DNA from 3 places in the Halobacillus naozhouensis genome. Region 3 is predicted to be linked to each of the others. Evidence: riboswitches for the same ligand, from Rfam matches in the RefSeq annotation. Region 3 holds a riboswitch; each other region holds the start of a gene.
The links. Region 3 has a riboswitch for S-adenosylmethionine ahead of P9989_RS03185 (methionine biosynthesis PLP-dependent protein). Riboswitches for the same ligand answer to the same signal wherever they lie in the genome.
Positions count from the first base shown of each region.

Region 1: it holds a riboswitch for S-adenosylmethionine, as region 3 does, so the genes downstream of both, ssuE (NADPH-dependent FMN reductase) here and P9989_RS03185 (methionine biosynthesis PLP-dependent protein) in region 3, are expected to answer to the same signal.
Region 2: it holds a riboswitch for S-adenosylmethionine, as region 3 does, so the genes downstream of both, P9989_RS04270 (LLM class flavin-dependent oxidoreductase) here and P9989_RS03185 (methionine biosynthesis PLP-dependent protein) in region 3, are expected to answer to the same signal.

Region 1 covers NZ_CP121671.1:963,811-971,706, reverse strand. The annotation lists gene lhgO (L-2-hydroxyglutarate oxidase) at 1-284, opposite strand, end outside; gene P9989_RS05000 (Nramp family divalent metal transporter) at 306-1,583, opposite strand; gene P9989_RS04995 (FadR/GntR family transcriptional regulator) at 1,622-2,278, opposite strand; SAM riboswitch class I at 2,523-2,631, shown strand; gene ssuE (NADPH-dependent FMN reductase) at 2,752-3,297, shown strand; gene P9989_RS04985 (C45 family autoproteolytic acyltransferase/hydrolase) at 3,420-4,487, opposite strand; gene P9989_RS04980 (amino acid ABC transporter ATP-binding protein) at 4,735-5,472, opposite strand; gene P9989_RS04975 (ABC transporter permease subunit) at 5,485-6,186, opposite strand; gene P9989_RS04970 (amino acid ABC transporter substrate-binding protein) at 6,170-6,985, opposite strand; gene P9989_RS04965 (Glu/Leu/Phe/Val family dehydrogenase) at 7,165-7,896, opposite strand, start outside.
Region 2 covers NZ_CP121671.1:819,881-827,776, reverse strand. The annotation lists gene panF (sodium/pantothenate symporter) at 1-1,009, opposite strand, end outside; gene P9989_RS04290 (YhdT family protein) at 1,006-1,287, opposite strand; gene P9989_RS04285 (aminotransferase) at 1,308-2,648, opposite strand; gene P9989_RS04280 (PucR family transcriptional regulator) at 2,973-4,130, shown strand; gene P9989_RS04275 (sodium:solute symporter family protein) at 4,496-5,998, opposite strand; SAM riboswitch class I at 6,218-6,326, opposite strand; SAM riboswitch class I at 6,526-6,630, shown strand; gene P9989_RS04270 (LLM class flavin-dependent oxidoreductase) at 6,744-7,896, shown strand, end outside.
Region 3 covers NZ_CP121671.1:598,618-606,513, forward strand. The annotation lists gene P9989_RS03180 (bifunctional homocysteine S-methyltransferase/methylenetetrahydrofolate reductase) at 1-450, opposite strand, end outside; gene P9989_RS03185 (methionine biosynthesis PLP-dependent protein) at 598-1,710, opposite strand; SAM riboswitch class I at 1,781-1,888, opposite strand; SAM riboswitch class I at 2,237-2,341, shown strand; gene P9989_RS03190 (phosphoadenylyl-sulfate reductase) at 2,526-3,260, shown strand; gene cysP (sulfate permease) at 3,257-4,339, shown strand; gene cysC (adenylyl-sulfate kinase) at 4,419-5,015, shown strand; gene P9989_RS03205 (cation:proton antiporter) at 5,149-6,726, opposite strand; gene P9989_RS03210 (dimethylarginine dimethylaminohydrolase family protein) at 6,750-7,733, opposite strand; gene P9989_RS03215 (YuzC family spore coat inner layer protein) at 7,851-7,896, opposite strand, start outside.

The DNA of each region.
Region 1 (7,896 bases), 370 kb from region 3:
TTTGTAGCGACAATTACTTTACCGCAAATGTCATGCTCAATGTTGTGTTTTTTACAAAAGTCTACGATTTGCTGGTTGCCTGTACGAGCCAGCTTTGCCTTTAAACTGCCTGGTTTGTAGTAAATCCCAGAGTGAATGACTCCGCTGTTTCTTCCCGTTTGATGAGCCGAAATAGCTGATTCCTTTTCAACAATTAGAACCCGGGCATTCGGATAGTGCCTCGTCAGCTCCATCCCTACAGACAAACCTACGATTCCAGCTCCGATTATCGTATAGTCATACATCATTTATCTGCTTCTCCTTTACTAAAACAAATTAATAAGTTCCACAACACCTAAATACCCAAACAACAACAAGCTCCCGACTAATACAGCATTTGTGATCCAGCCATTCTGATAGACCTCTTCCACTCGTTTGGAATTTAACAATGTCAACAATGAAATAGCTAAGAATGGCATAAACAAAGCCCCTAAGGCTCCATAAGCAATAACAATTCCTACCGGTTTATCAAAGAATAGCAAAAGCATTGGCGGGAATGTCAGCCATAGTAAGTAGAAGCGGTAAGCGGGTTCTTTTTCTGACACTGGCGTGTCCATGTTCCGTTTACGGACAAGTCTCATGAAATCGGCGAACAAATAAGGAACCCCGTTCCAAACACCCAGTAAGGATGAAAAGGCAGCCGACCAAGCACCAATTAAAAACAACCAGCGGGCGACATTTCCAAACTCAGAACTAAAGATTGAGCCTAACGTTACAAGCCCTTCCTCTCCGTTGATTTCAACCCCCGTTCCGTATAAAAATTCAGCACCGATCACGAGCAGTGATGTTGTAAAAATGGCTGTAATGATATAAGCAACGGACGTATCAATTCTCATCATCGAAATCCACGATTTTCCTTGCCAATTTTTCTCGCGAATCCAATAACCATATGCAGCCATCGTAATGGTACCGCCCACACCGCCGAGCAAGCCCAGTACAAGTAAGAAGGATCCACTGTCGAAACGCGGAATCGTTCCACTTAATATATTTCCAAGGTCTGGCGCGATCATGATCGCTGATCCCACGACCGTTACAAACATGACCCCTACCAATACAGTCATCACTCGTTCAAATATATCGTAACGGCCTGTCAAAACAATTAAAAGCCCGGCAATACCATGAATCATGGCCCATGCCCACAAAGGCATGATGGGAAACATAGTGACCATCATCAGCGCAGAAGTCGTCATGGCTGCCGCCCCATAACTGAACCCCCAGAGAATAGAATAAACGCCAAAGTAACCTGTTGCCCATTTTCCCATCGAACGCCAGCCTTCTAAAATGGTCTTTCCTGTTGCCAATTGCCAGCGTCCCATTCCTTCTGTTAAAAAGAATTTAAGAATTGCACCGACGATAATCGCCCAAATCAAGGTGGTCCCGAATGAAACGCCAGCGACAAGTGCTGCGACCAGGTCACCAGTACCTACGCCTGTAGCAGCCGTAACAATCCCTGGTCCTACTGTTTTTAACTTTCCCCCGATCGTCGTGGGAGCTTTTGGAATCTCTGTATGCATTTTCTCATGAGAATGTGCTTCTGAACTCACAACCATCCCTCCATTGTAATCGTTTTCAAAAAAGAATATTATAAATACCGTTGTTTAACATTTTCAAGATGTTTTCTCATCGCTGCACTGGCAGAACTGGGGTGACCGTCTTTGATCGATTGATAGATGGCCCGGTGCTCCTGTAAGATTTGTTCACTTTGCCCCGGCACATCCAATGAACGGGCCCGACTGTCTTCCAGTCCAATTAATACCTGGTCTGAGACCATGTTCATAACTTGAGCCAGTAAATAATTTCTTGCAACCTTAGCAATGTTCATGTGAAAAGCCAAGTCTTCTTCAGCAGCCAACCTATTAGTAAACACGGCTTGTTCCAGCTGGAGATAGGATTGTTCTAACTTCACAATATCCTGCTGCCCCCTCCTATAAGCTGCGTAATAAGCAATATCCACTTCTAAGGCCTGTCGCAATTCCATAAGATCAATCATGTTAGCCGACTGTCCACGAATAAGGGCTTGGAGCTTATTCATAATATCTTCCACGTTATTTATTAAAAGATAAACACCACTTCCTTGCCTGATTTCAACGATACCGGACGACTCCAGCACACTGTATGCCTCTTTCACAGAGGTCCTCGATACAGACAATCTGGAAGCCAGCGTTCTCTCTGAAGGCATTTTCTCCCCAGGTAAAACTTCCCCCCTTTTAATACAATTTTTGATTTGTTCTACGATCATGTGATAGACACGTTTTTTTCTAACGGGAGATCCGTTCATTTTCTCGACCCTTTCATAAATTATTGGACAGGGTAAGTGGATGGTCCAGTTTAGTTTACTAGGTGACTTTTCAGAATTCAATGATTATTTAGAACCTTTTACGATACCTGTAATAAGTCACATAAGTTTCTGATTTTAATCTTTTTTCTGATTATTCATTGACAATAACAGTGAGTTCATATTACGATTAGACTCAAATTAAAAATTCTTATCCAGAGAAGCTGAGGGATCTGGCCCTGCGAAGCTTCAGCAACCTCTGACTGCTGTCAGGAAGGTGCTCCGTCCAGCAAGATTTAATTCTTGGGAGATAAGAGCGGAATGAACCGTTAAACCCTCTTTTCTCATTACAAGAAAAGAGGGTTTTTATATGTGTATGGATATTTTCCTATGAATGAAAGCAGCACATTATGATTTAATAGAAAGGAAGTTGTCATATGAGCGAAATCGTATTATTGTCAGGCAGCCCCTCGGAGCAGTCTAGATCAGAAAAGGTTTTAGATTACTTAAATCAATTGGTAGTTGAGGAAGGGTTATCTACAACGAAAATTTCAGTTCGTAGTGTTTCGCCTGAGGATTTATTTTATGCCCGTTTCGATAGTGAGGCAATTGGGGAAATTGCGGAAACGATCCAACAAGCAAAAGGTGTCATCGTTGCTTCACCCGTATATAAAGCGTCCTACTCTGGAATCCTTAAAGCCCTCATCGATCTATTGCCACAGGATGTCTTAAAGGATACGCCCGTTCTTCCCATTATGAGCGGCGGCAGTAAATCTCATTTACTCGCCATTGAATACGCGCTTAAACCTTTGCTGGCTACGTTAAAGGGACAAAATCTTAAAGGTGTTTATTTACTGGATGATCAGATTGATAAGTCTAAACCTTCCCGTCCAATTACCGATGAGGACTGTGACCAACGCTTGCAGAAACAGCTCGGTTATTTTCTTCAAATTATTCAGAAGCAGGTCCCCCTAACATTATAAGCAACGATCTTGTAGTTCCGGCCGAGGTGAAGGAGGGCTCTGTAATCACTTTTTTTAAAAAAAGGAAAAACACGTTCACTGGCTGTGAACGTGCTTCCTTCTTTTCACTAAAAGTGACTTGGTTATTTTCTTCCTGTCCAATACGCCCCCTCATCGATATGAACAAACGGAATATCCGTATCCACTTCCCCATGGATCCGATCCAATTCAAGGGCTTCCCCATTGAGCCACTTGCCAAAGTCAAGCTCAACAGGCTCGGTGTCTCCTCCAAGCGCAAACCACGTTTTCATTTCTTTTGGCAAATAACCAGATGTATGAATGGTTCCCGCCCAATTCCTGTATTGCTTCGAAAAGACTCCTTTATCGGTATCATTCATCAATCGAAATGCATCATAGGCCCCAGCAAGCTGACCACGCTGGCTATTTATCGATTCCATCCGCCTCATGGAATCGGCAAGATGGTTACGATTTTCTTTTGTCAGGATTTCAAAATGATTCGTACAGACGTTGGCTTGACGAACCTCCACTCCCCGAGGAGAAGCTTCAATAACATAGGTTTGATCACTTTTGCCAAAAACAGTGTAGCTGAACGAATGACGATGGGGAATTTCCTGAAGCATGGCTACAGCTTCCTCGACCGTCGCACAAGATTCTAGCACGAGCCTGCCAATCGCACAGCAGATAAATCCATCTCCGGGCTTTTTTCGGTGCATGAAATTGTAACCGAGCGTCAGTCCTTTTTCATTCATCCCATCCATTCGTCCGGTAATGCGCTGAGTGGGACCAGCAATAGCATAGCCTGTGTCTGTCGGTTGAAAGAAACTATAGCGGCCTTCGTAGGTTTTTGGCATATAATCATAGTTTCGGATCATATACCCGTCCCCTGTCATAATGGAGCAGCCAGAGCGCTTATAATCAACCCGGTAACCACCGAATTCCATCATCACCCGCTCCATCGGCCATTCTAAAGCATCACTCAGACCCAATAGCTCATCCCAGAGACCTGGAGCAAAGCGACTGATCGCCTCCCTGACTTCCGTTTCCTTCACACTAAACCGCGGTTTCCTTACTTTCCATTGCTTCTCACGGTTTTTGACCGTCAACGAGCCTTTCAACTGCTCACCTTGCTGATAGCCGAAATCATAATGTGTCCCTCTAAATTGTAAAATATCGCTATGTATAGGCTTCAAAGTACAATCCCTCTTTTGTTGTATGTCTTATTTCATTTAGTTTAAGTCAATGGCTCTAAGCGGTAAAGCGATTCGAACTCTCTCCAACAATTCTAGTGTGAGCGTTTAGGAGTAAAAAGTAAGCGTTTCTTTAAATTCATGAGCGCCTTTTTCCCTTTTATGAGCTTATTTTCTAATTTATGATCCGGATCGACTGAAAGCAACTTTACTTCAACGGTAAAAAAAGAGGCAGCCAAATTAGCCACCTCTACTGATTGATCATATTGAGAAACTGTCGAGTTCGCTGCTCCTTTGGATGTTCAAACAAAACAGAAGGGGCGCCGCGTTCAACAATAACTCCATCGTCCATAAAGATCACCTCATCGGCGACTTCTTTGGCAAATTTCATTTCATGGGTAACGACAACCATTGTTCTCCCTTCGTTAGCAAGTCCTTTCATAACTCTTAAGACTTCACCGACAAGCTCTGGGTCAAGGGCTGAAGTTGGTTCGTCAAACAGCATGACCTTCGGATCAATTGCCATCGCCCGGGCAATGCCGACACGCTGCTGTTGTCCACCTGAAAGCTTGTAGGGATATTCATACATTTTTTCCTGAAGACCTACTTTTGTCAGCAATTCCGCAGCCTTGTCACGTGCCTTGTTTTTATCCACTTTCTGCACGGTCACAGGTCCTTCCATGACGTTCTGAATCACACTTAAGTGTGGGAAAAGATTGTACGTTTGAAAAACCATGCCAGACTGCTTGCGGAAATCACGGATTTGTTTTTTCGTAAGTTTCTTCGTAAAGTTCAAGGTTTGCTGGTCGATGGTCACGGAGCCGCTTTCAGGTCGTTCCAGAACGTTTAGGCACCGCAGCAGCGTGGTTTTCCCAGAACCCGAAGGTCCAATAATGACAACCACCTTTCCCTGCTCAACATTGAGACTAATGTCCTTTAATACAACGAGGTCCCCAAATTGTTTATAAATATGGTCCATGGTTAGCATAGATAAATCTCCTTACGTTTTCACATAACGATTTAATCGAATTTCGATTTGATCTTGAACAAGGGACAGAATGAAACAAATCACCCAGTAAATTACGGCAGCCTCCATATAAACGAGCAATGGCTCATAGGTGGTGGCCACAATTTCCTGCGCTTTTCTAAACATCTCACTTACCAGAATCGTCGAAGCAAGTGATGTCTCTTTAACCAGTCCGATGAACGAGTTGGACAACGGCGGAATCGAAACACGGGTTGCTTGTGGCAGGATGACACGCCTTAGGGACTGGAAATTGGACATTCCAATCGAAGAAGAAGCCTCCCATTGTCCTTTATCGATCGATAGAATAGAGGCACGAATCGTCTCAGATGCGTACGCCCCCGTGTTTAAGGAAAATGCGATTAAAGCACCTACAAAAGGATCAAACTTCAAAAATTCAATACCAAGTGAGCCTAGTCCGAAAAACACGATAAATAATTGCACAAGAAGCGGGGTTCCGCGGATAATGGACACGTAAACACGTGCAATTCCGCTTAACACTTTAATTCCCGATATCCGCAGAATTGCTGTGGTTACGGCTAATATCAGCCCAATGAAAAAAGAGAGCAAGGACAATGGAATCGTGTAAGCAAGAACTCCTTTCAACAAGGGCAGAAAGGAGTTCTTAAGGATTTCAATTGATTCCGGGCTCAGCAGTACACTACTTAACTGAAACATCTTCGTTAAACCATTTTTTTGAGATTTCTGTTAGTGTTCCGTCCTCTTTCATACTTTTCAACGCTTTGTTTACAGCTTCTACGAGCTCAGGATTATTTTCACGGAACATCATCGCCGTTTCAGAGGCTTCTTCCTTTTTATCGACGATTTGAACTGGTGCGCCTTCCCCTTGTTCATTCAAATAATCAAGCACCGACAGACGATCGTTTACTGTTGCATCTACGCGCCCATTAGCAAGCAGCTGCATGGCTGGGTTAAATCCTTCTACACTTTCAATCTCAGCCCCATGGCTTTTAGCAATCGCTGAGTAATTACTTGTCAGGGATTGTGCTGACGTCTTGCCTTTCAGGTCTTCAAAGCTTTTAATTTCTTCATTATTTTTACTAGTTACAAGCACAGCAGATGTGTACGTATAGGGAATAGAAAAATTGTACTTCTCTTCACGGTCGGGTTTAATTCCTACCTGGTTTGCGATCATATCAAACCGATCACTGTTTAACCCGGCAAACATTGCATCCCATTTTGTTTCTTTAAATTCAGCTTCAACGCCCATCCGTTTCGCAATTTCACGGGCCACCTCAACATCGTATCCAGTCAGTTCGCCCTCATCATTATGAAAGGTATATGGGGCATAGGTACCTTCTGTTCCTATCGTCAGGACCCCTTTTTCTTTAATTTGGTCGAGTAAAGATTGATCACTTGCTGCTTCGTCTCCACTATTCTCAGACGCGCCTGATCCACAAGCAGCTAGAATAAGTATTAATAAGGACATAATCATCATTGCGCCAAATTTCTTCATTCGTTTTCCTCCTCTTTATATTCAATCCCTATTAGTAAAGTCGGATTAGTTACCTATAAGATCATACAAGGTGAACCATACTTCGTCAACAATAGAGCTCGCTTCTTAGTATAAGCAGACTTTTTTATAAAAAACCTCTTGAATTTCTATATTCGAAATCCAAGAGGTTTGTGCCCATTTTAATACAGTTTGCCTTGTCGAAACATTACCGTAGAAAGCTTCATAACAGAATGAATATAACAATTCTGTCTTAGTGCGAACGGATCGCCAAAGAACTGCGGCAGAATGGTGTCCATCGTCGTTTTCATTTTATCAAAAAGAAGGTCGTAAATTTCTTCTTCCTTATAGAATTGCGTCTCACGACCTTGAATCCATTCTAGATAAGAAACAATTACACCACCGGCATTCGCTAGAATATCCGGCACGATTAATACACCCTTGTCACTTAGATATTCATCCGCTTCTTCTGTAATCGGAGCATTCGCCCCCTCGATAATAATTCGCGCTTTAATCTGGTCCATATTGCGATCATGGACTTGATCCTCCAGAGCAGCGAGCATGAGCACATCGACATCAAGCTCTAATAAGTCATCCCGATTTTGGACTGTTGCTTTAATGTCGCTGGCTGCGAGTTCCTCCTCTGTCGTCGGCAGCTCCCCATCATGCTCTTTGGCATAGCTGTTTAACGCAGGAATATCAAGCCCATCTGAGTTATAAAGCATAACATTATGATCACTCACTGCAACAATCTGATTTTGCATGTAATTACACTGGTAGGCTTCAAGAGCACCAACAGATCCAAGGTTTCCAAATCCTTGAACAGCCATAGTCAGTTTACGGTCTGCATGATCTAAAGCCGTTTTGGCAAAAATATTATCCGTTTTCTTGAGCCATTGTTTATTGTCGTTAAG
Region 2 (7,896 bases), 220 kb from region 3:
TTGACATAATCGCAGCCATAGGGGCGGCTAAGACTATCCCGGCTAGCCAGGCAGGTAACACTTCTAGCGAAATGAGCGGCATAACTTTATCCCCCACTTCAATTCCTGGAAGGATCGGACGTGCAAAGACACCGATTAGGTGCATGTTTAACATAATGAATCCAACCACGATTGTCCCTATAATTAAGGCACGGTGCATCGCTTTCGAGCTTTTATAGGACATAGCCCGTACTGTAACTTGAGGAAGCCCGACTACTGCTACACCGACGAGGATCCAAAAGGAAGAAACATAAGTTGGTGTTAAACTGCCGTCTGCACCAAACGGCGTAATTAAATCTGGGTTTTCTGCTGCTAGATCTGCCATAATATTAGATATGCCGCCGCCAGCAACAATCGTAGCGATTAATAAGACTAAGGTTCCAACAAACATAACCACACCCTGGACAGTATCCGTTAAGGCGACGGCCTTAAATCCACCGATAACTACGTAAATGAGCACAGATACAGCAAAAATAAAAAGGGATGTAGTGTAAGATATTCCTGTTAAAGATTCTATTAATCTTGCACCACCCACCCATTGGGCTGCCATTGCTGAAAATAGAAAAATAATAATACTAAAAGCCGCCGTTAGCACAACCCATTTACTCTGATAACGACCTTTTAAAAAATCTGTTAACGTGACCGCATTATACCTTCTTGCCATAATAGCGAATTTCTTCCCTAAAATCATAAGAACAAAGTATCCCGTAGCCACTTGTGACATGGAGAGCAAAACCCAACCAAAACCTTGTGTATAAGCTACTCCAGGTCCACCAATAAAACTACTGGCACTTCCGTAAGTGGCAATCATGGTCATAGCTAAAACAAAGCCACCCAGCTGGCGACCACCAAGAAAATATTCTTGCACAAAGTCATTATTAGACTTATTAAGGGATCGACTCGCCATAAATCCAACCGCAAAAATAATAACTAAAAAGAGTAATAGTGGTACTATAACGGCTACATTCATGATTGATCACCCCTACCTTCATCTTCAAATGGCACTTCTACGAAAAAAAACTTAACAATAAAGATAACCAGAACAGTTATGAAAATAAAACCACCCACACAACTATAAAAAAACCATGATGGCAGACCAAACACATAACTATACTCTTCTGGCGGTTTACTTCCTAACCCATAGGCAAAGGCAAACCACCAAACGAAGTTAATTATAGCTAAAGCAACGCCGATTAAGGCCTCTCGGTTTGCTATTTTAAAACGGTAGTCTTGATTCTTTGGAGCCATTTTCCCATCTCCCCATTAAATTATAGAGTTTCGTAAATGGAAGCTTTCACGACACCACTAAGAAATCTTATAGTTCCTGCATCGATCGATAATGGCGGTGCAATCGTTAACACATTATTAAATCCGTCCACGGTGTCCCCATTTTTCCCAATAATAACTCCCTTTTCCTTACACTTGCTTAGAACCAAATTTATCTTATCCTCGTGAATGGGTGTTTTATTAATGGAGTCTTCAACAAGTTCAATTCCCATCATTAACCCTTTATATCGAATATCGCCAACATTAGGGTGAGAAAGGAGTTCTTTCATATCCTCGTAAAGCTGTTCCCCTTGATTGTAAGCATTCTCAATGTACTTCTCCCTTTCGATAATCTCGATATTTTTCAGCGCGACTGCGCAGGCTGCTGGATTCCCCCCAAAGGTTGTTACACTTCGAAAGTGGTCATATTTTTCAGAGGTTTCAAATGCTTCATAACAGTCCTTGTGAATTGCTGTTACCGATAGTGGGAGATACCCGCTAGTAAGTCCTTTAGCCATTGTTATTATGTCTGGCGTTACATTCTCATGAAAGTGACCGAACATTTTCCCTGTTCGTCCAAAACCATTAATCACTTCATCTACAATCAAGAGTACACCATGTCTTTCACATATATCTTTTACCCTCTCCATATATCCTTGCGGAGGAACTAGAACGCCTCCTCCAGAAATATAGGGTTCCATTATAATAGCCGCTACGGTTTCCTCCCCTTCCCAAGTAATCGTATGATCTATTAAGTCTGTGCACTCAAGATTACAAGTAGATGGTTTCTTATTTAATGGGCAATGATAACAATCAGGGGGCACTGTGTGTAAAAAACCTGCAGCTAATGGCTCGTATTTATACTTTCTTTCAGCCTGGCCTGTTGCAGCCAAAGCACCCATTGTTGCTCCATGATACGACCGATATCTTGAAATAATCTTGTATCTACTCGAACTATCATTTTGAGAGTGGTATTGTCTAGCGATCTTAAACGCCATTTCATTCGCTTCAGATCCGCTATTCGAGAAAAAAATAACATAATCATTATTAAGCCAGGTGTTAAGTTTTTCAGCCAACTCAATTGCTGGAAGATGACTGTTTGTCATAGGGAAGTAGGACATATTTTTCATTTGTTCTGCTGCTGCCTCGGCAAGTTCTTCTCTGCCATAACCTACATTGACACACCAAAGTCCCCCCATGCCATCTAAATATTTATTACCATCACTATCTTTAATAAAGCACCCTTTTGCATTTTCAATTATAAGTGGTTGCTTACTAGCCCGCTTTAGAGCGTGCATAATATTTTCTTCATCCCTGCATTGCCAATCTAATGTCTCATTCATATCCTCACTCCCTGTTTAAGTACGACTCGTAATTACTTTTCTTCCCTTATAAAAGGGCACACCGCCACTAGACAGATTGTAAACTGACTCGTATGTGTCACGATCCAGACTACTGTATTTGTTATTTATGATTCGTTAACCTCTTTACACGATCAGTATTATCCTGCTTCATTTTGACACCTCTCTATCGGTTTTTAAGAATTTTTGATATGATTATTTTGAATATTAACTCTATTGTATTATGTAAGCACTTACATTTCATTAGACAGTTCATGAGATCTTACTATAAATATTTGGACAGTGTGTAAAATAGGGGGTATATAGATGAGTGAAAATAACCTATTAACGATCGAAATGTTGTTAGCAATGGACTGCTTTAAAAAAGCTAAAGTAGTATGCGGATTGAAAGGTACTCAACGAATCGTAAAATGGGCACATGTGCTCGAAGTTAATAAGGTCGAGGCCTTAATAAATGGGGGAGAATTAATACTTACGACAGGTATTGGATGGGCAGAGAAACCTCATATAGGTGCAAAACTTTTGGATGAATTAATTGAAAACCAAGCATCGGGTCTCTGTGTAGAATTAAACACTTATGTAGAGAAGATCCCTGAAGAGATGGTAGAAATAGCTGAAGAAAACAACTTCCCTATTATTGTGTTCAAGAATCAAGTACGATTTATCGATATTACCAAGAAAATCTACGATCAACTCTATTTCCCTGGTGAAAACTTAACCTTCCAACAACGGTTGATTCAATGGTGGAATAATCCGTCAACGGCAGTGATGTCGGACATTTCCACAAAACCCATGCATCCAGGAGTTGCTTCCCTTTATTTGATCCATCCAAATGAGACCGTTCCTAACTTTTGTATCTTAGGAAAAGAGCTTGGACTGAATATTATTTTCACTAACCTCGCCTCCACAACTGGGGTATTTCTATTAGTTTCCGATTTAAATGACGAGATCCATACACTTCGTAAAAGGTTAGATAAACTTTTCAACTCTCTCCCTTCCCTAGTACTTATCGGTCAAAAAATGCACAATATGAATGAGGTCGCTCAGTCAATTAACACCCTTAAAGAAACAAATAAAATTTATCACTCATTAATAAAAAAAAGAACCTTACATTATGATGAATTGTTCATTGAAAAGTTAGTGGAACCCTTAATAAGAGAGAATAAACTCTCAACTCTAATTGAAGAGCATCTTTTTCCGCTAATTAAGTATGACCAAGAAAATGATAGCAACCTGCTAAATACACTAGATACATATTTAAGTCATCAATGCAACAAGCAAGAAACGGCTAACGCTCTCTTTATTGTACGCCAAACCCTATACCATCGCTTAGATAAGATCAACAAACTTTTGAAGACAGATTTCACCTCCTCATATGATCGCTTATCCTTGGAAATTGCCCTCTGGTCGTTTAGAAACATAATAGATAAAGGAAAAATAAATAATCATTTAAAAAATAACTAGCTTGTATATCAGACCCTTTCAAACCATGATAACTATCCTAACTCTATTTGACGTCATGATGCCGCAACCGTAATAAATGGAAACTGTATTTAATATTGCTAGGATTTATCGGGTAAGGAGTACTCATGGATAAGTAAAATTTCAATTGAACAGCATTGACAACAAAATTGGAGCTACTGACAAAGCCAGTAGCTACCCCTTCTACTGAGAAAGTACAGATTGTAGTAGAGCTAGGTCTTTGTGTACAAGTTTATTTGAATAATTTCATTTAGTTATCTGTTTAACATTGTAAACAGGTACCTTCTTAAATCCATTACTTGCCTACCCTATAACTTTCTAAAACGTTGAGTTAATTTTTCATAGGTTTAAAGCACATCTTTTAGAAAGACATCCTCTTCTTCTTTCGTTACATTAGACTTTGTAACTAAGCTCGTCACGATCATCACGACGAAACCGGCCGCTGCAGCCAGGAACAAGGAAATATAAATATTTTGGAAAACGTTCAGACTCGTGAACACAACATACAGCCCCGTCCCCGCAAGCAGTGAGGCGATCGCACCGTAGCCGTTCGCCTTTTCCCAGAGATAACCTAATACAATCGGCGCCAGTAAGCCGCTAATAATCGCAGAAAAACTGAACTGTATCAGGATCGCAAGCGACTCAGGCCGATCGAGCGAGAGGTAAAAGGTGACCAATCCAACAAACACCAGCGAGCCTTTTGCCACTTTGACAGAACGCAGATCGAGCTGATGCTCGGATAGCCTTGATTTTGACAAAATCGGCGCCAATACCTTGTAGAGATCGTTGCCAATGCTTGAGGTGATACTCAGATACAGGCTGTCGGTGCTCGATAAAATCGCAGAAATGATCCCGACGATAATGATCGCCCCAATGATCGGCGGAAATGCTTCTAGCACATAAGCAGGAATCGCGGAGTCGGCACTGCCGAGAGATGGTGCGATGACTCGAGCCGCCAGTCCGCCTAATACCATCAAGACAGTAATGAAGAACATACCAAGCCCAGCTGACATCGTGAACGGCCGCAGCTGCTCCTCCGTTTCCAGTGACAGCACCTTATTCAGCAAATGCGGCATAACCACAAAGCTGATATGTAAAAACTGTACCGATAATATGGCCAGTACACTGTTGTAGGGTCCATTTAACGGAGCCACGAGTTCTGGATCGATCGCTTTCAGCTGGGAGGAAAGTTCGCCAAATAAATTCAGTCCCCCGCCGATCGTCCAAAATAAAGAGGCAAAAATCAAGATCGACGTAACCACCATCAGGGTTCCCTGAATACCATCCGTTACAATTTGTGCAAAAGCGCCACCCAGGCCAATATAGAGAATCGTAATCGTTACCCCGGCGAGAATTCCCCAGAAATACGGAATGCCGAGAACCGTTTCAAAGATCGTAGCTAATCCGACATTTTGCCCGACAATGTAATACACGTTAAACAGGACTAGAAACGTAACAAGAACTTGCAAGGTTTTGCTGTTGTATCTCCTTCCGAGCCATTCAGGAAGGGTCGACACCCCGCCAAACTTCTTGCCGTATTTCCAGAACTTTTTCGCAAACAGCAATAGTGCAATCCAGCCAGCCCCGAAGCCGCCGAGCGTGTACCATAACACGGATACGCCATGCTCATAAGCTAAGCCCGGCACTCCGATAAACAAATTGGCACTGGCAAAGCTCGCGGCATAGCTTGCCCCGACCAGCCACGGGTTTACCTTCCCTCTCGCTGTGGCAAAACCGTTCATCGATTTACTAAACTTATTGCCCTTTTTCCCAATCCATGTGACAAAGATAAAATATAAGACTAGCAGACTGACTAGCGTCCAAAATAACGGTCCCGTAACGAGCTGCATTAGTAACGACCTCCTTCCGTAGATTTTCGATAGCTTCGATTCCAAATCAGTAAGCCAACTCCCCAGAAAGCGGTCAAAGCAATCCAATAGATCGTAAACATATTCCTCTCTCCTTTTCATTGATCATAATACTCTTCTGTTCCAAAACTCTTTTTTCCGGGACCATATAAAAAAGCCCCTTTCAAAAGAAAGAGGCTGAAATATGTACACTGCTCCAACCTCTTATCTTCCAGACATCCATCCGTCTGTTGGAAGTAGCACCGTTCCCCTAATAGGGTGGTTGCCGGGCGTCATAGGGCCAAATCCCTCAGCCAACTCTTGATAAGAGTGAATTCGTTATGAAATTAGTTCAAATAATCTGATAAACAGCATCATAGCAGAGGTAAGAATTCCCTGTCAATCACTATTTTTTAAAAATTCAATAAACCCCATGCCTGCAAGGTAAAGTACAGAATATTTCTAAAACAGCCATTGACACGTCTTCAGATATGTTGTATATTTTGGATCAACTTAAAATTTAATGATATTTCTTATCCCGAGAGGTGGAGGGACTGGCCCTTTGAAACCTCGGCAGCAGACTACATCAAGTACTGTGCCAATTCCAGCAAGCGAGAACGCTTGAAAGATAAGGAAGAGCTCTCATACATGTACGGTTATTCAGCCTCTTCTTTTTCTTTTAAAGAAGGGGCTTTTTCATGTGCTTGAAGCTTAACTACATACAGCGAGAAGTTAAGGAGGAATCATAATGACGAAACAAATCATCCTAAATGCCTTTGAAATGAATAGCGCGATGCACAATTCCCATGGACTGTGGAAGCATCCAAGAAGTCAGCGCCACCGCCGCTATAAAGACTTAGATTACTGGATGGACTTAGCGAAACTATTAGAAAGAGGCAAGTTTGATGCCGTGTTCCTCGCCGATGTACTGGGAATCTATGACGTTTATAAAAAAAGTAAAGACCCTTCGATCCGCGATGGATTGCAGGTGCCATTAAATGATCCCGCCCTAGTGATCCCGGCGATGGCCAGCGTGACGGAGCATTTATCGTTTGCGATGACGGTCAGCACCACTTATGAAGCTCCATTCGGAAATGCCCGGCGCTTCTCCACCCTCGATCACCTGACAAAAGGGCGAGTCGCCTGGAATGTGGTGACCTCATACTTGCCAAATGCAGCACGCAACTTTGGCTTAGAAAATATGATCAAACACGACGAACGTTACGATATCGCCGATGAATATCTCGATGTGTCTTATAAGCTCTGGGAAACGAGCTGGGAAGATGACGCGTTTGTAGAAGATGCTGAAAACAACACACTCGTTGACCCCGACAAAGTTCATGAAATTAATCACGAAGGGAAATACTTTTCCGTGGAAGGCCCGCATCTGAGTGAACCGTCTTTACAACGCACACCCGTTATCTATCAAGCAGGCACATCCGAACGCGGACGCGAATTTGCTTCCAAGCATGCCGAGTGCATCTTTGTCGGTGGGCCAACACCAGAACGAATTCACTACTATGCTGATGATATTCGCAAGCGGGCCGAAAACCACGGCCGCAATCCAGACAATATTAAAATCTTCTCCTTCCTTAGCGTAATCGTTGGCGAGACGACAGAGGAAGCAGAGCAGAAGTTTGAAGAATACGCTCGCCACTGGAGTCCAGATGCCGCGAAAGCCCAGTACGGGGCAAGCGGATATGACATCAGCGAGTATGAAGAAATGGATCCGGATCTTCCTTTTGAATACACAAAGTCTACAGAAGGCGGCCACTATAAAGCGGCCACACTGACGAAGGATGCTCCTAAGAAACTAACCGTCGGAGAAGTGTTGAACCGCTTTGAATCCCCAGACCGCAACAGTATTATCGTCGGAAATCCGAAAGAAGTGGCCGACGCGA
Region 3 (7,896 bases):
TGTAAGTTCTTCTAAGTCATAAAACGTTTCTAGTAAAATACCGTCTACTTCTTCAAACAGCAAACAGTATAGTTGCTCACGGAAGGTCCGTTTGATTTCTTCCAGAGAAACGGCTTGTTTTCTAATGCTGCGAATTCCTCCGATTGTACCCACTACATAGGTATTGTCTGTAGCAGCTTGTTTAGCTAGTCTGACAGCTGTTGTGTTGATTTCTTTTACTTTATCCTCTAACCCATAACGCGCCAGCTTAATATAGTTGGCTCCATATGTATTCGTTTGAATAATATCAGCACCAGCATCTACATATGCCTGATGAACGTGCAGGATTTCGTTTGGGTGAGAAAGGTTTAATTCCTCAAAGCATTGGTCGATGCCGTAAGAGTAAAGCAATGTTCCCATAGCACCATCACCAACAACTGTCTTTTCTTGAAGGGCATCTCTAAGGTCCATGATGTTCCTCCTGTCTTTAATATTTGTTAAGATTTATTGTCCACAAGACACGGGGGAGTAAGGAAGTGCCGTTCTTAGTCGAACTTCCTCTGCTGTGTCTAATGGAGCTTTTGTCTTCAGTAAAGATATGAGATCGATTCCAATCATCTATGACTCCCTTTGTAATTTGTTCAGTGTCTGATCGAGATCTTCGATTAGATCGTCAATACATTCAATGCCAACTGAAAAACGCAGCAGTCGGTTACAAACCCCATAGCGCTTCCGCTTTTCTTCCGGGATGTCGGCATGAGTCTGGGTCGCTGGATAGGTGATAAAACTTTCTACTCCGCCGAGACTTTCGGCAAAAGTAATGACTTTCAAGTTTCTTAAAAAGGGATCGATACAATGTTCAGCTTCTAAACGAAATGAAAGCATTCCGCCCCGGCCGGGATAAAAGACGTGTGTAACAGCGTGATGGCGTTCCAGATAGGAAACAACAGCCTTTGCATTTTGCTCATGCCGCTCCATTCGTAAGGCGAGGGTTTTCATCCCCCTCATAAGCAGCCACGAGTCAAAAGGGGAGAGGACTGCGCCGGTTGTATTTTGATGAGTCGCTAATTTTTCACAAATTACAGGGTCTTCTGCGACAAGTAGTCCGGCCAGGGTATCGTTGTGGCCGCCCAAATATTTGGTGGCACTATGGATCACAATATCGGCACCTTCTCGTAAAGGCTGTTGCAAGAGCGGTGTATATAATGTGTTATCAACAAGCAGCAGAAGACCATGTTCCCTGGCTACTCTCGCTATGGCCGGAATATCTGCAACATGCATAAGCGGGTTCGTAGGTGTCTCAATATAAATCGCCTTCGTTTTCTCAGTGATATATTCCTCTAAGTCGGATAAATGTTGGCTGTCACAATAATGAAATCTCAAACCATATTGAGTAGAGAGGTGCTCAAATAAACGATAACTGCCGCCATACAAATCTTCTGACACAATGATCTCATCTTGATGGGCGAATAAAGAAAGTGCAGTTTGAATTGCCGCCATCCCTGAACTGAATGCAAATCCCATTTCTCCATGTTCAATTTCCGCAATGGATCGTTCGAGAATGCTTCTTGTGGGATTCCCTGTTCTTGAGTAGTCAAAGCCAGTCGATTCACCGATGCCAGGATGTTGGTAGGCAGTTGAGAAATAGACGGGAGCATTAACGGCTCCTGTAGCATCCAGATTGTTTTTGCCTGTATGAACTAACTTTGTTTCCGTACGTGAGGTAGACATGAGCATTCTCCTTTTATAAAAATAAAAAAAGCCTTCTGTAAGAAGAAGACTTTAAGATACTTAATGCTTCTTCTTATCTTTCAAGTTTAAATAACTTGCTGGATTTAGCACCATACTGGTAATACCAGTGGTTGCTGAGGTTTCATCGGGCCAGTCCCTACACCTCTCTAGATAAGAAAACATATGTAATTTTTTGGTATTTATAATTGCTTACTTTACATCAAATGAACAATGGATTCAAGAGTAAACTTTATGTCTTTCTGTTGAATTCTTCTAGCCTAGTTTATGACTTCTGTAAATCATCTAGTACTCGATTTGAAATCTTGTTTCAGATGTTGCGACTTACATTACACGAAAAAAAACAAGGAATCAAGGGTAATTGTCAAAAGAATTTAAAAATTATTAAACCCGACTAAATCACTTTGAATAAAGGGTTTTAGGATTTAAATGGCAATAAATTTTACAAATTCTCTTTGACAGGATCGAATACTTGTTGTATATTTTCCAGTAACAAAATTAAATCAATTTCTTATCCAGAGGGGTGGAGGGACTTGGCCCGACGAAACCTCGGCAACAGACTAGTCATAGTACTGTGCTAACTCCAACAAGCTATTAGCTTGATAGATAAGAAGAGACGGATCCCGTTGTCTGAAATCCTCTTCTTATTGCTGTTTAAGAAGAGGATTTTTTTAATTTAATGATGATACTGCTGACTAGACAACTAGAGGTAGTGCTGCTTGTTAGAGTAGAGCAGTGCTGCCTTTTTTCTTTGCTTTTCACAAATACTAACTGTTTCTTTTGAGGAGGATTCAACGATGACTAATAACGTAGTAACCTATGACTCTGCTTTTGAAAATCCTTTCCCTGATCGCATCACAAAAGATCATAAACAAGAAGCATTCCAGGTTTTACAATGGGCCTATCGTTCTTATGATGATATTGTCTATGCCTGCAGTTTTGGTGCAGAAGGGATTGTATTAATCGACTTGATTTCTCAGGTGAAAAAGGATGCAGCCATTGTATTCCTGGATACGGATGTTCACTTTCAAGAGACTTATGATCTCATCAATGCAATTAAAGAAAGATTTCCAGATTTGCAGATTACGATGAAAAAACCGGACTTAACGTTGCAGGAACAAGCCAGTAAGCATGGCGATGAATTGTGGAATCGAAATCCTGATAAATGTTGTTATATTAGGAAGATTAAACCGCTTGAAGACGCTTTAAACGGAGCAACGGCTTGGATTTCCGGGTTAAGACGCGAGCAATCTCCAAGCAGAAGTGAAACAAACTTTGTGAACAAAGATGACCGTTTTCGCTCGATCAAAGTTTGTCCACTCATTCACTGGACCTGGGAGGACGTATGGGAGCATATTCGTACTCGTAACCTTCCATACAATGAACTTCATGATCGAGGATACGCCAGTATCGGCTGTATGCCTTGCACGTCCCCTTCAGAGGATCCTAATGATCGTTCAGGCAGATGGCAAGGATTTGCTAAAACAGAATGTGGTCTGCACACCGGATCTCCTAAGGACTCCCGTTCATGACCCTGATCATTATAGGGCTGGCCGTTTCTTGCTTTTTTGCATTTAATGTCGGGGCAAGTGGTTCAGCTGCAACGATGGGAATTGCTTATGGAGCTCAAGTTATCAAGAAGAAACGAACAGCTCTTCTCCTAAGCGGGGTGGGGGGATTGCTTGGTGCTTTGTGGGGCGGAGAGGTAGTGGAAACGATAGGAAAGGGGCTCATAGCATCAGAACTGCTGACTGTTCAGGCGGCTGTCATTATCTTGTCTGTAGCGGCCATTACATTATTTTTTACGAACATGATTGGCATTCCGCTCTCCACAAGTGAGGTAACAGTTGGAGCCATAGTCGGGGTAGGGATCTCTTTGCAGCAGCTTTACCTTGACACTCTGATTCACATTGTCACCTTCTGGGTAATTGTTCCTGTCGCTGCCTTTACCCTGACATTTTGTTTTGGATTAATCGGAAATTACTGGAGAAGGAAGCACAAGTCTTCAGCGAGTAGACAAATTTCCAAGTGGATTTCCATTTTGTTAATTATAACTGGTTTCATAGAGGCCTTTGCTGCTGGGATGAACAACGTAGCGAATGCAATTGGCCCTCTTGTCGGTGCGGGTGTTTTACCAAAAGAAATAGGACTGCTGGCAGGAGGGGTGTTTATTGCCCTTGGAAGTATTTTATTAGGAGGAAGAGTGCTTGAAACAAATGGCAAGCGCATTTCCACATTAACCTTAACAGATGGGGTTATGGTGTCAGGGACATCGGGCGTATTGGTAGTGGGTGCTTCCTTATTAGGAGTTCCCATTCCGATGACACAGGTTACGACATCAGCCATTGTGGGGATAGGGGCAACGAAGAACTGGGGCGAAATTTGGAAAAAGAGAATTATTTATCAAATTTTGAAAGTCTGGATCACTTCTCCAATTATTTCCCTGGTTCTTGCTTACTGTTTAACGGAAGTCTTTTTGAGGTCAAATTTTTATACAGTTGTTATGATGGCTTGCGGAATATTCGCCACTTTGCTTCTGACAGGCTTTGGAAGGAAGGCAGCTGTCCAGACCCCAAAAGGGAAACCTCGATCCTTAAAACAAGAGTTTTAGTATGGACACAATGCCATCGCACCATTCAGCTGGAGTGAGGTGTAGTAACTACCTGATCACAACCTAAGGAGGGAAGACCATGAATACAAACATTGCCAGGCATGATACTGCTTCTATTTCAAAGATTGATTATCACCGTAAAAATCAGCATTTTAGTGGTGTGGTTTGGCTTACCGGTCTATCAGGTTCTGGAAAGTCTACGATAGCCAAACTTATTAATCAGAAGCTCTATGATCAAGGGGTGCAAACCTATGTCCTGGATGAAGATGATGTACGTCACGGGTTGAACAATGACCTCGGTTATGGAGAACGGGATCGACAAGAAAACATTCGAAGGGTTGGAGAAGCAGTCAAGCTTTTAGTAGATAGCGGGACAATTGTAATGGCAGCATTTACTTCTCCTTTCCGTTCAGACCGCAACCAGATTCGTCATAAATTCAGAGAGAATGAGTTCCTTGAAGTATTCGTGAGTTGTCCGATTGAGGACTGTGAGAAACGTGATCCTAAAGGTTTATATAAAAAAGTTAGAATAGGTGAGATTCCATCCTTTACAGGGTTTGATTCCCCATATGAACCACCGCATGAGGGAGACCTAGTTGTTCATACGGACCAGGAATCTGAAGAGTCCTCATCTGAACGTATTTTTCATCTATTACGGCAAAAACAATGGATTTAATGGACGTAAAGGATTTTTTCAACGCATGATCTATTCAGAAAGTTGTAAATAAAGATTCTGGTCACAGCCAAACTATTCGCTAGAACTTTTTTTATAAGTTCTAGCTTTGCTCACACTTAGTGTTTAGCCTTAATTATTCGTCACTCTCTAATTCCACAAGCTGGTCTGTAATGACATTAAGTTGTCGGTCGGCCACATCAGTTGAGATGATATCTTCTTTTAACAATTGTTCAACAGCTTCGTGCTGCGCATATAAGGCATGCTTTTGCAAGGTGGTTTGCTGTTTCTCTTTAAGGTCGGGATGGTTTGCAAAAAGGTTGTCAATGTCGGTATGCAATTGGTTCAGTTCTTGTTCATATTGTTCAATGATTCCTTTCGTTATCGTTTCAGTAATGAACAGGTTCTCCCTTACTTTAGTTATTTCTGAAATGGATTTTTTAAATCGATAAACACGTGCTATAAGTTCTTCATACTCTATAAAACCTTCTTCTTCCTTATTAGCTCCCAGCCATGTGATCAACGGTTTAATTGAGAGCCCTTGAAAGACTAGGGAGAACAGAACCACGCTAAAGGCTAAAATTAAAATATCCTCACGTCCTGTGAAGTCACGAGGTAGACTCAACACAAGTGCAATGGATAATGATCCCTTTAATCCACCCCAGTTTAAAATGTGTTTCCACGAAGCAGCGATTCCTTTGACAAATAGTAAGCTTAAATATACAGCAGCACTTCTAGCCAAAAGTACAATTAGAATCGCCAAAAAGATATATCCCCATTTGTCTGTGACATCGATGCGTGTGATTTCCAGTCCTACCATCAGAAATACGAGGGAATTCGCGAGTAGTGTGATGACATCCCAGAAGTTGCTGATATTCAACTTTGTCGCAGGTGTCATCCCGATTTTTGCGCCATAATTCCCTAAGATAAGTGCTGCAACCACAACCGCAATAACTCCCGAAGCGTGAACTGTTTCAGCAAGGAGGAATGCCCCGTAAAACAAAATGATGCTGAAAATAATTTCCAAGGGATAATCATCAAAGAGTTGGGTGATTCGTGACCCTACATAGCCTAGTGCTCCTCCAACGATCAGGCCTAACGCTACAACTTTAATGAATTCCCATAGTCCATTGCCGACGCCAATCAACCCAAGTTCCGTATAGGCCAGTAAAGAGAATGCAGATATATTAAAAAGGACAACGGCCAGCCCATCATTAAATAAACTTTCACCTTCAATAACAGTGGCAAGTCTGTTGTTTACGCCCACGTTCTTAAAAATCGATAATACACTGACCGGATCTGTGGCACTCATAATGGCGGCAAACACGAAAGCAGCGGGAATTGAAAATTCTAAAAGCCACATGGAAGAAAACCCAATCACGACAAAGGATAAAAAGGTGCCTCCAAATGCGAGTGCGATGATGGGCTTTTTATTCTCATTTAAATGGGAGAAGGGGAGCTTCAAGGCAGCTTCTCCTAATAGCGCAGGTAAGAATAGTGTGATAATCGCAAAATTAAACACTTCTGCTTCGGTAATAAAATCTTTCAAAGGGGTAAGTATGGGGACATCTATCAAACCAATGATAGCTCCAACTATGACAAGGGCGATCGGGTAGGGTTGTTTTAATTTTTTTGCAAATGCAGTAATCCCGGCTGCAATCAGAACTAAGATTAGTACAAGTGAAAATATATGATGTAAATCTAATTCATGCACTGGCTTTTCCTCCTAAGCTGGGGCTAATTTCTTGTTAACGGTAAAGTCAGACAGTGAATACCGCCTCCTAGTTTATAAAACTCGCTGATATCTACTGTGATCACCTTTATCCCGCATGATCTTAAGAGTTCATTCGTCTTAATTCCAGAGCTCGGACAGACTACTCTTCCGGGAGCTATCGGCAGAACGTTAATGGAAAGGGCGGGATCTCGAGGATCGACGTGTAACAAGTTCAGCTTTCGTTTATGTAGCTCATCCAGAAACCAAAAAGGCAGAAGAGCCTGGTTTATAAGGGCGGTATGCTGGTCGAGCAGAAGAAAGGCTTCATCCAAATGGATGATCGTTGAGGGCAGATCCACGCTAATTAGGTCGATGTTTTGATGCGAAAGGATTTGCCTTACTTGTTCAATGCCGTCCGGATTTACACGTTCAGATCGTCCGATAATGGCTGTAGTGCTATCTAACATGCTAAAGCTGCCGCCTTCAGCAAACCCGTTTCCCTGAATGCATCCTAGCATCGGTACACCTAAACGACTGAATGTCTGCGAAGCGAAGACAGTTTCCCCATATCGGATATAAAGGGCAAGGCGGGGAAGGATCACTCCTCCGGGGATCACCATCCCCAAGTCTCTTGTGAAAGTTCGCTCCGGCCAAGATTCTGATTCCCCTTCAAGATAGACGACTTCAATCCCTTCTTTAGTTAACACCCCAGCAAGCTGGTCATGCTGAAATTGCAAGCTCTCTAAATTCGGTAGTCCTGTAGTTTGTTCGTCTTGCGGGGGCGTTCCTTTTATATTTTGCGCCAAAACACTTCCATATTCGATTTGCTGGGCATTACTATGCAAACTCAGTATTTCTTTCCCGGGACGATGCATTAATACTTTCTTGACTGGTTGTATATCATTGGACACGCCCCAGTTCTCACCCCACATATCTTTCAGCAGTTTCTTGTCATGAAACGGCTCGACTACCATTTTTCTTGATAAATATCGACGGGAAGTGTGCATGTCATAACTCCTAATCCTTTTGGTTTCGTAGTAAAAGCTTTTCCAAAAAGAGAGGTAGTTATCCTTATGCAAGAGCCCTGGACCTTACATAACCAGGGCGCCTGTCTTTAATCCTATTCAATAGAATCCCCACACTAAATTCATCGTTAAAGTACAGCAATTC